DNA from 2 places in the Haliea sp. genome. Region 1 is predicted to be linked to the other one. Evidence: predicted binding sites of a transcription regulator. Region 1 holds the regulator's gene; the other holds the start of a gene.

Region 1 (5,540 bases):
CTGGGCGACTTCCGCGGCATCCATGTCGCTGAGGAAGTGTACGCGGAGCTCGTCGCCAAGCTCGTTGATGACGTCCCCCTCGTTCTCCAGTTCCACCATCTGCCACAGGATATGGCGGAATTTGGGCGGCGAGGATTCCAGCAGGTGGGCGACATCGGCAGCAGGCAGACCGTTGAGCATGCGTTTGACATCGGCAAACGTGCCACTCCCCAGCGCGTGGGACAGGCGTTCGAGTCTTGCCTGTGATGATGAGGGCTGCGCCATGGCTTACGGGTCCGCGGAAAAGGGGCTGGTGGCAATGCAGCGCAGATTATCCGGCAAAGCGCCGGGCGTAACAATGTGGCGGGGAGTCAGTGTGACCTATTCACCTTCATCAAAGCGGTTCTCAACCAGCGTGCGCAACGCCTCGAGTGCGGCTTCCTCATCGTGGCCATCGACCTCGATGTCGAGCACCGTGCCTTGCCCCGCCGCCAGCATCATGATGGACATGATGCTCTTGCCGTCGACCATCTCGCCGTTGCGGCCGGCCCGCACAGTGCTGCTGTAGCCCGCGGTACAGCTGACGAACTTGGCGGCGGCACGTGCATGCAGCCCGAGTTTGTTGATGATGGTCAGTTGCGCTTGAATCACGGTTACTGCAGTTCCCGGTGGCGAATATGAACCTGCGGGTACTGCTCTTTGTAGTGCCGGTAGAGCCTGGCCGCAAGATATACTGACCGATGTTGGCCACCGGTACAACCGATCGCCACGGTCATGTAGCTGCGGTTGCTGTCCCGGTACTGCGGCAGCCAGCGATCCAGATATTCGCAAATGCTGTCGAACAACTCGCCGGTCATCGGCTGTGCTTCGAGAAAGTCCCGCACTTCCGTGTCAAGCCCATTCTGCAGGCGCAGTTCTTTCACCCAGTGGGGGTTGGGCAGCATGCGCACATCGAACACCAGATCAGCATCCGTCGGCACGCCGCGTTTGAAGCCAAAGGACTGTATCAGTACCGACATGCTGCCCGAACTTTCGCCGATCAGCCGCTGCCGCACGGCATCCCGCAGTTCGTAGATGGTCAGCTGGCTGGTGTCCAGCACCAGCGCAGCGGCACTGGCGATGGGTTCAAGCAGCTCGCGTTCGCGCTCGATGGCTTCCGCCAGCGGCATCTGCTCGCCACTCAAGGGGTGTTTGCGCCGGGTTTCGCTGAACCGCTTGATCAGCACGCTGTCCTGCGCGTCCAGAAACAGGATTTCGCTGCGCACACTGTCCGGCAGTGCGTCGACGATGGCGTTAAAGTCTTCGAGATTGCGCCAGGCGTTGCGTGCATCAATGCACACCGCAGCACCGCGGAAATGCTCAAAGCCCGGGCGGCTGGCCTCATCGACCAAGGCAGGCAGCAGGGCCGCGGGGAGGTTGTCAATGCAGTAAAACCCCTCGTCTTCCAACTGGTGCAGGGCGGTACTTTTGCCGGACCCCGAGCGGCCTGAGATGATTACCAGGTGCATGGCGCGGGTCAGGCCTGCCACTCGGTCGCGCGCTGGAACAGCGTGGCACTGTCGGGGGCATCACGCAGTGCGTCGCAGAAGCTGGACTGACTGAACAGGCGGGCGATGCGTGCCAGGATGTCCAGGTGGGCCTGGTGGGCCTCTTCGGGCACCAGCAGCACAAACAGGATATCCACCGGCAAATCGTCCGGTGCGTCAAAGTCAATGGGCTCCTCCAGCGTGACCAGGCAACCGATGGGCTGGCTGCAATTGGCGATACGGCAATGCGGAATGGCAATGCCGGCGCCAAGACCGGTACTGCCCAGGCGTTCGCGCGCGATGAGCTGGGCGAAGATATCCGCCTCCGCGAGCTCCGGGCTGTTCTCGCTGACGACGCTGGCCAGCGTTTCAAAGAGCCTTTTTTTACTGCTGCCGGGGGCACGGCAGACCGTGCGCCCCGGCGTCAGCAGTTCAGAAAGAACGTGCATGAAAGTTCCTAACGGGCTCGCGCCTTTTCTTTGTGTTTGATGAGCTGGCGGTCGAGCTTGTCCGCCAGTGCGTCAATCGCTGCATACATGTCCTCTGACTCCGCTGCGGCAAAGATATCCGCGCCTGAAATGTGCACGTTGGCCTCGGCCTTCTGCACCATTTTTTCCACAATCAGGGTGACTTCGGTATTGGTTATCTGGTCAAAATGTCGCTGCAGGCGCTCGAACTTACTCTCCACATATTCACGCAGCGCATGAGTAACCTCTACGTGGTGTCCGCTGACGTTCAATTGCATACCTGACTCCTTCTTCTCATGAAAGCCGGGCTGGTCGCCCGGAACCGGTGTGCCGCTTTCTGCCAGCGGCAACCTGACAAAGTACTGCCGGGCAGTACACTGATAGTCTAGACCAATCTCTTGCGCTCATTGGAGGGCGGGATCATCAGCATCTCGCGATATTTGGCCACGGTACGGCGGGCCACCTGCAAACCCTGCTCCTCCAATACGGCCGCAATCTTGCTGTCGCTGAGCGGTTTGCGCGGGTTTTCCGCTGCCACCAGCTTGCGAATCAGCGCCTTGATGGCGGTGGAAGAGGCCTCGCCACCCTCAGTCGTGCCCACATGGCTGGAAAAGAAATATTTCAGTTCGAAGATACCCCTCGGCGTGTGCATGTACTTGCGTGTCGTGGCGCGGGATATGGTCGATTCGTGCATCTCGATGGCTTCCGCAATGTCATGCAGCACCAACGGCTTCATGGCTTCTTCGCCATACTCAAGGAAATTGCGCTGGTGTTCCACGATCTTGCTCGCCACTTTCATCAGCGTTTCGTTGCGGCTGTGCAGGCTCTTCAGGAACCAGCGCGCTTCCTGGAGGTTGTCCTTCAGGAAGGTGTTGTCGGCGCTGCTGTCGGCGCGACGTATCAGGCTGGCGTAGCTGTCATTGATGCGCAGCTTGGGGGCGATGTCAGGGTTGAGCTCGACCACCCAGCGGCCGTTGCGCTTGCTCACGAAGACATCGGGAACCACGTACTCCGTGGTGTCTTCGCCGACGCTTTGCCCCGGGTTTGGGTCGAGGGTGCGGATCAGGTCTAGCACTTCTTTCAGCTGTGCTTCGCTGAGGCGCATACGGCGCATGATCTGCTTGTAGTCTCCGCTGCCCAGTTGTGCCATGTGCCGGCTGATCATCAGCCGCGCCTGTTCCACGCAGGGTGTCCCCGGGGGAAGCTGTTGCAGTTGCACAAGCAGGCATTCCTGCAGGTCGCGTGTACAGACCCCGGCCGGTTCAAACTGCTGCAGGCAGTGCAGCACTGCCACGACCTCGTCGAGGTCGATGTCCAGATCCGGCGTCAGGGACTCGTGGATATCCTCGACGCTGCTCTGCAGGCGACCGTTGGCGTCGGTCGCATCGATAATGGCCATGGCGATGATGCGATCGGTGTCTGACAGGCGAGTCAGGTTCAGTTGCCAGAGCAGCTGGTCCTGCAGACTGTCGCGGGCATTGTTGCGCGCGTCAAAATCGCCGTCAAACGCGTCCTCCCCCTGACTCGCGGGAGCCGACGAGGAGGGCAGCAGGTCATCCCACTGGGTGTCGACAGGGAGTTCATCGGGGAGGGTGTCGGTTTGCCATTCGTCAGCGCTAGCGGCGACGTCGCGCTCGGCCTGTTCCGGAGTGGCTTCTCCGGTGGACTGGCTGTTCTCGGTCGCCAGCGCGCGGGCTTCAGCCTCGGCGTCGTAGTCGTCCTCGGCAAGTTCCAGCAGTGGGTTACTGTCCAGCGCCTGCTGGATCTCCTGCTGCAAATCCAGGGTGCTCAGCTGCAGCAGCTTGATGGCCTGTTGCAGCTGCGGCGTCATTGTCAGCTGTTGGCCAAGCTTGAGTTGAAGCGACTGTTTCATCAACGTACTGGATTCATCCCGGGTACCGCCGCGGGTTGGCTGTGATGCCAGTGTAGCGCTGGCGCAGGTAGCCGCGCAACAGAATGGCGCGAAATTTGCTTGCGGGATTGTGGAGGCCCGGGGCAGGGGTGAGGCCCTGCGTCAAAGCCTGAAGTGCTCGCCCAGATAGACCTTGCGCACGCGGGGGTTTTCCAGCACTTCCTGGGCATTTCCCTCGGCGATGATATGCCCCTCGCCGACGATGTAGGCACGCTCGCAGATGTCGAGGGTTTCGCGGACGTTGTGGTCTGTGATCAACACGCCTATGCCGCGCTTGCGCAGATGAATGATGATGTCCTTGATATCGGAAACCGAGATCGGGTCCACGCCGGCGAAGGGTTCGTCAAGCAGGATGAAGTCGGGCTCGGTCGCCAGTGCGCGGGCGATTTCCACGCGGCGCCGCTCGCCTCCGGACAGTGCCTGGCCGAGGCTGGTGCGCAGGTGAGTCAGGTGGAACTCCTCCAGCAGCCGGTCGCAGTGTGCCAGTCGCTCGGCCTTGCCCAGGTCGGGCCGCGTTTCGAGAATCGCGAGCAGGTTGTCCTGCACGCTCAGCTTGCGGAAAATGGAGGCCTCCTGGGGCAGGTAGCCAAGCCCGCGGCGCGCCCGGTCGTGCATCGCCAGTGACGTGATATCTTCGCCATTCAGTTCGATGCGCCCGGCGTCTGCCGTGATAATGCCAACCACCATGTAGAAGCAGGTGGTTTTACCTGCCCCGTTGGGGCCCAGCAGACCGACCACCTGCCCACTGGAAATCTCCAGCGAGACGTCGATGACCACCTTGCGACCCCGGTAGGCCTTGGCCAGGTTACTCGCCCTGAGTTGCGCCACGCTGCGCCTCTTGTTCGTCGCCTTCCAGCACCTCGGCGGGGATGACGACCTCGACCCGGCCGCCGTCCTCGCGCCGACCGGCGTCGGCCCTGACCCGCTGCTCCGCCATGAAATAATCGATGGTATTGCCGGTAACAATCGAGCCGTCCTGCTCAATCCGCGCTTCGCGGCTGAGTTTCACCCGCTCCTGGGATTTGAAATACTCGATGCTGAGCGCTGCCGCGTGAATAACCGCCTTGTCGGCCGCCGGCTGCTGCTGCATACGCGCCGGGCTGCCTTCCGCCACGATGCGGTCAGCGGCCTCCCGGCCATGGAAGATGGTGAGCTTGTTGGCCTGGATCTGCAGGCTGCCCTGTTGCAGACGCACGTTTCCCGTGTATTCGGTAAAGCCCTCGCGCTCATCGCGCAGGGCCTGATCAGCACTGATTCGAATTGGCTGCTCGCGGTCGCTGGGCAGCGCCTGTGTGGCGCTGGCCAGCAGCAGGCTGATCACCGCAAGCCCGATGCTGAGTGCACGTGGGCCAATGCGACTCCCCTCAGGAGCCTTCCGGAACATAGATCCCCTCCACGCCGGGCATCAGGCGTATGGTTTGGCGCTTCAGGTCTGCGAACATCCCGTCGGCGGTAAGTACATTGTTGCCCTGGGTCACCCTGACCGGGACCTTGGACCTTGCGGTGCGCTGTTTCAGGTTGAGGGTCATGGCGCTGGTTTCCAGAACACCCCCGGCCTTGTCATCAGTCAGCACCACGTCTTTGCGCAATATCAGTATGCCAGTCCGGTGCTTGAGCCGGCCGCGCGTGGCACTGGCCGACCAGGTCTGGTTGTTG
Region 2 (5,540 bases), on a different contig from region 1:
GGTCCGGCCCTGACGCCACAGCAGGCCATTACCCTGGTGAACGCGGAAGAGGGCGTTTTCGTTGACCTGCGCGATGCCGCGGAGTTCAAAAGCGGGCACATCGTCGATGCGCTGAACATTCCCGCGGCCAAACTGCCTGCCCGCATGGACGAACTGGCCAGGTATCGCCAGCGCCCGGTCATCCTGGTCTGCAAGATGGGACAGACAGCTGGCCCTGCGGGTAAACAGCTCAAGGCCGCCGGCTATGAAAAGGTCTACAAGATGGGTGGCGGTATGCTGGAGTGGAGTAACCTGCAGCTGCCCACGGTCAAGTAGGTCGCGCTCGTGACGGCTCCGGTAACCCTGTACACCACGCGCTTCTGCCCCTATTGCGTGCGAGCGCGCAGGCTGCTGGCCGACAAGGGCGTAGAGTTTCTGGACATTCCGGTCGATGGTGACCGCGCAAAGCGCGCCGAGATGGAGCGCCTCAGCGGTCGCCATACGGTGCCGCAGATATGGGTCGGCGACGTGCATGTCGGCGGCTGCGACGAGCTGGTGGCGCTGGAGCGCCAGGGCCGTCTCGATTCCCTATTGGCCCAGGCGCAACAGGCGCCCGGCCGCTAACACAACCTGATGGAGGACGGCTCAATGGCCGATGAACAAGCAACAGCAGCAGGCGCCGCACAAGAACCGGCGCAACAGCAGTTTGTTTTGCAGCGCATCTACAACAAGGATCTGTCGTTCGAGTCGCCTGCCAGCCCGGGCGTGTTTCGCAAGCAGTGGCAGCCCAAGGTGAATGTCGACCTCAACACCAAGAGCGATGCCATTGACGAGAACGGCAATTACGAAGTGGTGCTGACCATTACGGTGACTGCCAAGATGGAAGACGAAACAGCCTTCCTGGTTGAAATCCAGCAGGCGGGCATCTTCCTGATCAAGGGCTTCGACGGCGAGAATCTGCGCCGCGTACTGGCCACGGCGGCGCCGAACATCCTCTTCCCCTACGCCCGTGAGAATATCGACTCCCTGTGTGTGAAGGGCGGCTTTCCCCCGGTCATGCTTGCGCCGGTGAACTTCGATGGCCTGTATATGCAGGCGCTGGCGCGCTCACAGGAGCAGGGCCAGGCACCGGCCGCTGCCGCTGGCACCGAGCACTAGTCTGCTACCCGGCCGCGCCTGTCCGGCGCCGGTCGGCTGCGCACGCCCCGCCGTTCACGCCAGCCCGGGAAAGCCGAGCTGGCGCAAGCCTTCGTAACACAGAATGGCAGCCGCATTGCTCAGGTTGAGGCTGCGGCTGTCGGCCTGCATGGGAATTCTCAAGACCTGCTCCGCCGGCAATGCATCCAGCAGCGCCTGGGGCAGACCGCGCGTTTCCGGGCCCAATAGAATCGCGTCGCCACGGCGGAAGTCTGCCCTGTGGTGTGGCGTGGTGCCCCGGGTGCTGACAGCCAGCAGGCGCGAGTGTGGCAGGCTGCTGCGCAGTGCTTCCAGTGAGGCATGCACCTGCACGTTGGCGAACTCCCGGTAGTCCAGGCCGGCGCGGCGCAGGCGGCGGTCGTCCAGCTCGAACCCCAGTGGTTCAATCAGGTGCAGTTGGCAGCCGGTGTTGGCGCACAGGCGGATGATATTGCCGGTGTTCGGGGGAATTTCCGGTTCGTACAGGACGATGTTCAGCATGCACGCAGTATGCCGTCCCTCAGTCGCTCATATCCAGATCTTTCATTTTGCGGGTGAGCGTATTGCGACCCCAGCCCAGGAGCTCCGCGGCATCGCGCTTGCGGCCCTGGGTTTGCGCCAGCGCCACTTCAATCATGGCCCGCTCGAACATGGGTACCGCCTGGCGCAGAATGTGGTGCTTGCCCTGCTGCAGTTCCTTGCGCGCCCACTGGCCCAGTTGCTCGTTCCATTGCGAGGAGCCGCCGCCCGCCGCGGGCGCCGCCACCTTGCCCAGTTCCGGAGGCAGGTCGCGCAGGTGAATCTCACGCCCGGAGGCCATGACGGTCAGCCAGCGACAGGTGTTTTCCAGCTGCCGCACGTTGCCGGGCCAGGACAGCGCGGTAAGAAAGCGCTCGGTCTCCGGCAGCAGCAGCTTCGGCTCACCGCCCAGTTCCTCGGCGGCCTTGCGAAAGAAGAATTTCATCAGCCGCGGGATGTCCTCGCGCCGCTCCGCCAGCTTGGGTATGTGGATACGGATCACGTTCAGGCGGTGGAACAGGTCTTCGCGAAAGTCGCCGCGCTGTACCCGCTCTTCCAGGTCCTGGTGGGTCGCGGCGATGATGCGCACATCGACCTTGACTGAGGTATGCCCCCCCACGCGGTAGAACTCGCCGTCGGCGAGCACCCGCAACAGGCGCGTTTGCGTTTCCGCTGGCATGTCGCCAATTTCGTCAAGAAACAGTGTGCCGCCGTTGGCCTGCTCGAACCGGCCTTCGCGCTTGCTGTTGGCACCGGTGAAGGCGCCCTTTTCATGGCCAAACAGCTCGGATTCCATCAGGTCCCGGGGTATCGCCGCCATGTTCAGGGCAATGAAGGGGCGCTGGGCCCGCGGGCTGTGGCGATGCAGGGCCCGGGCCACCAGCTCCTTGCCGGTACCGGATTCGCCGTTGATCAGCACGGTGATGTTGCTCTGTGCCAGTCGCCCGATGGCGCGGAAAACCTCCTGCATGGCCGGGGCTTCGCCGATGATCTCGGTGTCCGGCAGGGCTTCGGGCAGGGTCATTTCCCCGCGCTTCTCCCGCGCCTGTGCCAGTGCGCGCTCGGTGATCGCCACCACTTCGTCAATGTCGAAGGGCTTCGGCAGGTACTCAAATGCGCCGCGCTGGTAGGAGGCGACAGCGCTCTCCAGGTCGGAATGGGCGGTGGTGATGATGACAGGCAGTTCCGGGTGCTGATCGTTGATGCGCGTCAGCAGGTCCAGGCCGTCGATACCGGGCATACGTATGTCGCTGATGATGACGTCCGGCTGCTCGGAAAGCATGCGCTCGATCAGCTGGTCGCCATCGGAAAAGCTCTCGTTGTCGATACCGGCCTGGCTGAGCGCGCGTTCCAGCACCCAGCGGATAGAGCTGTCATCATCCACGACCCAGACTTTAGCGTGTCTCTGCATGGCTCTGTTCCATTGGTAAATAAAGGGTAAAACGGGTGTTGCCCGGTTCGCTGGCACACTCCAGCAGGCCGCCGTGGCGGTTGATGATGGACTGCGCTATGGACAGTCCCAGCCCGGTGCCGTCCGGGCGTCCGGTCACCATGGGCACAAAAATGGCCTGCTGCAGGTCTGCCGGAATACCGGGGCCGTTGTCGATGATATCGACGCGGCATACCAGGCGGTGTCGCCGACCACTGATCGTGAACTGCCGCTGCGAGCGGGTGCGCAGAAGAATGCTGCACGCTTCCGGCGACGCCGCCGCCTGCAGGGCATTGCGCATGATGTTCAGCACCGCCTGGATGAGCTGTGCGCGATCTACCGGCAGCGGCGGGAGGCTGGGGTCGTAGTCGCGGTTGATGGTGACAGCGTTATTCACCTCGGCCGAGATGAGGTTGCGCACATGCTCAATGATTTCGTGGATATTCACCGGCTCTATCGCCAGCCGCTGGTTGGGACCAAGCAGGCGATCCACCAGGTCGCGCAGGCGGTCCGCCTCGCGGATGATAATACGGGTGTACTCTGCGAGTTCTTCGTTGGGCAGTTCCTTGGCCAGCAGCTGGGCCGCCCCCCGCACGCCACCCAGCGGGTTCTTGATCTCATGCGCCAGACCACGGATCACCGCACGGGTCGTTTCCTGCGCGTGCAGCATGCTTTCTTCCCGGCTGATCCGCTGCAGCCGGTCAATAGGAATCAGCTCCAGCAGCAGGCTATCGCCCTGTTCGCCGTGCAGCACGGTGACAATCAGGTCGATTTGTACTTCCTGGCCGGTGTGTGTGACCAGTAGCATGCCCCGCCGGGCCAGGGTGGCGCGGTTGGCCCGGGCCTGCTTCAGGGTTTGCAGCAATTCACCCGGGTGCTGCACCAGTTGACTGACGTCGATGCCCATGGCCCGCGTGGCCGAGGCTTCCAGCAGCACCTCGGCCGCCGAGTTGATCGCCGTGACGCGCAGCTGTGCGTCCAAAGCGATCACGCCGGTGCTGATGTGGTCCAGAATGTCGGGTTTCTGCTGCATGCCTGCCCCATGATTGACCGCCTGAGCGCGGTACGCCTGTTGGCAAAGCAAGAATAACGCCAACTTGGCCTTTAGGAGAGGCGCCTCACTGGTTGACCAATAAAAAATAGGGTTATATTGGTAGCGAGCACTTACTTAAAAGGCGAAAATGGCAAGTCTCAGCGATTCAGGGCAGGTTGTCGAAGTGTTTTCCCGCAGCCGCTGATAATTCGCACCAATATAGTGCACGGCAGCGCTGGCGCTGTCCAGTGTGGGCTAGTTGCGGTTCTGGATATTGTAGGGCCGCATGACCTGGACATGTACCGATGGGGAGCGCGCGACTTCGGCGCCACTGGCGCCAAGGCGCACCACCGTGAGGTCGTGACCACCGCGCAACACATTGGTCAGGGCCCAGCGTCCGTTCGTCTGGGCATCGCCTACGGGTGCGCCGTCAATCTGCAGCACCAGCTTCTCGCCCGAGCTGAGTGGGGGCTGTGCAGAGGCCTCTACAGTAAAGTCACCCTGCCCCATGGGTATCACGGTCTGGTCTGCCGGCGAGATGATCGTCACCGTCCGCGCTACGGCTGGCTCCGCCTCCGGGGCGATATCGCGCGGCGCGGGCGCACTGCTCATGTCGGGCGCTGGCTGCGTGTTCAGGCGGCGCAGGGTCACTTCTTCACGGGCGGTGCCTTCGGCGGGTGGTTTGTCGGTAAACACCACGTTGCCCTGGGCATCCGTGGATTTGTAGATAGGCTGACTGGCCTGGGTGGCCACAGGCAACAGCAGCGATAACAGCAGCAGTAGACGGATCATGCCCGATAGCCTCCGGCGCGGCGATTCCCCATAACCTTAGCAGAAAAAGCGTTGGTGCCCTATCCCCGGGGCGGGGTGCTGCGGGCATAAAAAAGGCCCGCACGTGGCGGGCCTGGAAACAGCGTTCCGCAGCTTACACGGAGTAGTACATGTCGAACTCGACCGGGTGTGTGGTCATGTTCAGGCGCTCGATGTCGGCCGCCTTCAGGTCGATGTAGCCATCAATCATGTCGTCGGTGAACACGCCGCCTGCGGTCAGGAAGCCACGGTCCTCATCGAGTGACTTCAGCGCTTCGCTCAGGCTGGAGCACACGGTGGGGATGGCCTTGCCTTCTTCGGGTGGCAGGTCGTACAGGTCCTTGTCGGCGGCATCGCCGGGGTGGATCTTGTTCTGGATGCCGTCGAGGCCCGCCATCAGCAGTGCGGCAAAGGCCAGGTAGGGGTTGGCAGCCGGGTCGGGGAAGCGCACTTCCACGCGCTTGCCCTTGGGGCTCGCAACGTAGGGAATGCGGATCGACGCGGAGCGGTTACGGGCAGAGTAGGCCAGCATCACAGGCGCTTCAAAGCCGGGAACCAGACGCTTGTAGGAGTTGGTCGCCGGGTTGGTGAACG

What was found. Region 1 encodes sigma-54, which starts transcription at its own class of promoters, with help from an activator protein. Its sites were predicted from a motif close to TGGCACANNNNTTGCNNT; they were not measured.
Region 2: a site for sigma-54 is predicted at 4,181-4,198, ahead of glnL (nitrogen regulation protein NR(II)). Genes of this name have one in related genera too.

The regions. Positions count from the first base shown of each region.
Region 1 is NZ_JAWKZJ010000005.1:109,106-114,645, reverse strand. Features, by position in the region: gene mgtE (magnesium transporter) at 1-264, opposite strand, end outside; gene R3E49_RS10810 (HPr family phosphocarrier protein) at 361-630, opposite strand; gene rapZ (RNase adapter RapZ) at 633-1,487, opposite strand; gene ptsN (PTS IIA-like nitrogen regulatory protein PtsN) at 1,496-1,954, opposite strand; gene hpf (ribosome hibernation-promoting factor, HPF/YfiA family) at 1,963-2,250, opposite strand; gene R3E49_RS10790 (RNA polymerase factor sigma-54) at 2,358-3,845, opposite strand; gene lptB (LPS export ABC transporter ATP-binding protein) at 3,987-4,712, opposite strand; gene lptA (lipopolysaccharide transport periplasmic protein LptA) at 4,690-5,268, opposite strand; gene lptC (LPS export ABC transporter periplasmic protein LptC) at 5,249-5,540, opposite strand, start outside.
Region 2 is NZ_JAWKZJ010000001.1:674,672-680,211, forward strand. Features, by position in the region: gene R3E49_RS03110 (rhodanese-like domain-containing protein) at 1-315, shown strand, start outside; gene grxC (glutaredoxin 3) at 325-603, shown strand; gene secB (protein-export chaperone SecB) at 628-1,137, shown strand; gene trmL (tRNA (uridine(34)/cytosine(34)/5-carboxymethylaminomethyluridine(34)-2'-O)-methyltransferase TrmL) at 1,192-1,656, opposite strand; gene glnG (nitrogen regulation protein NR(I)) at 1,676-3,085, opposite strand; gene glnL (nitrogen regulation protein NR(II)) at 3,069-4,136, opposite strand; gene R3E49_RS03140 (DUF4124 domain-containing protein) at 4,392-4,928, opposite strand; gene glnA (glutamate--ammonia ligase) at 5,062-5,540, opposite strand, start outside.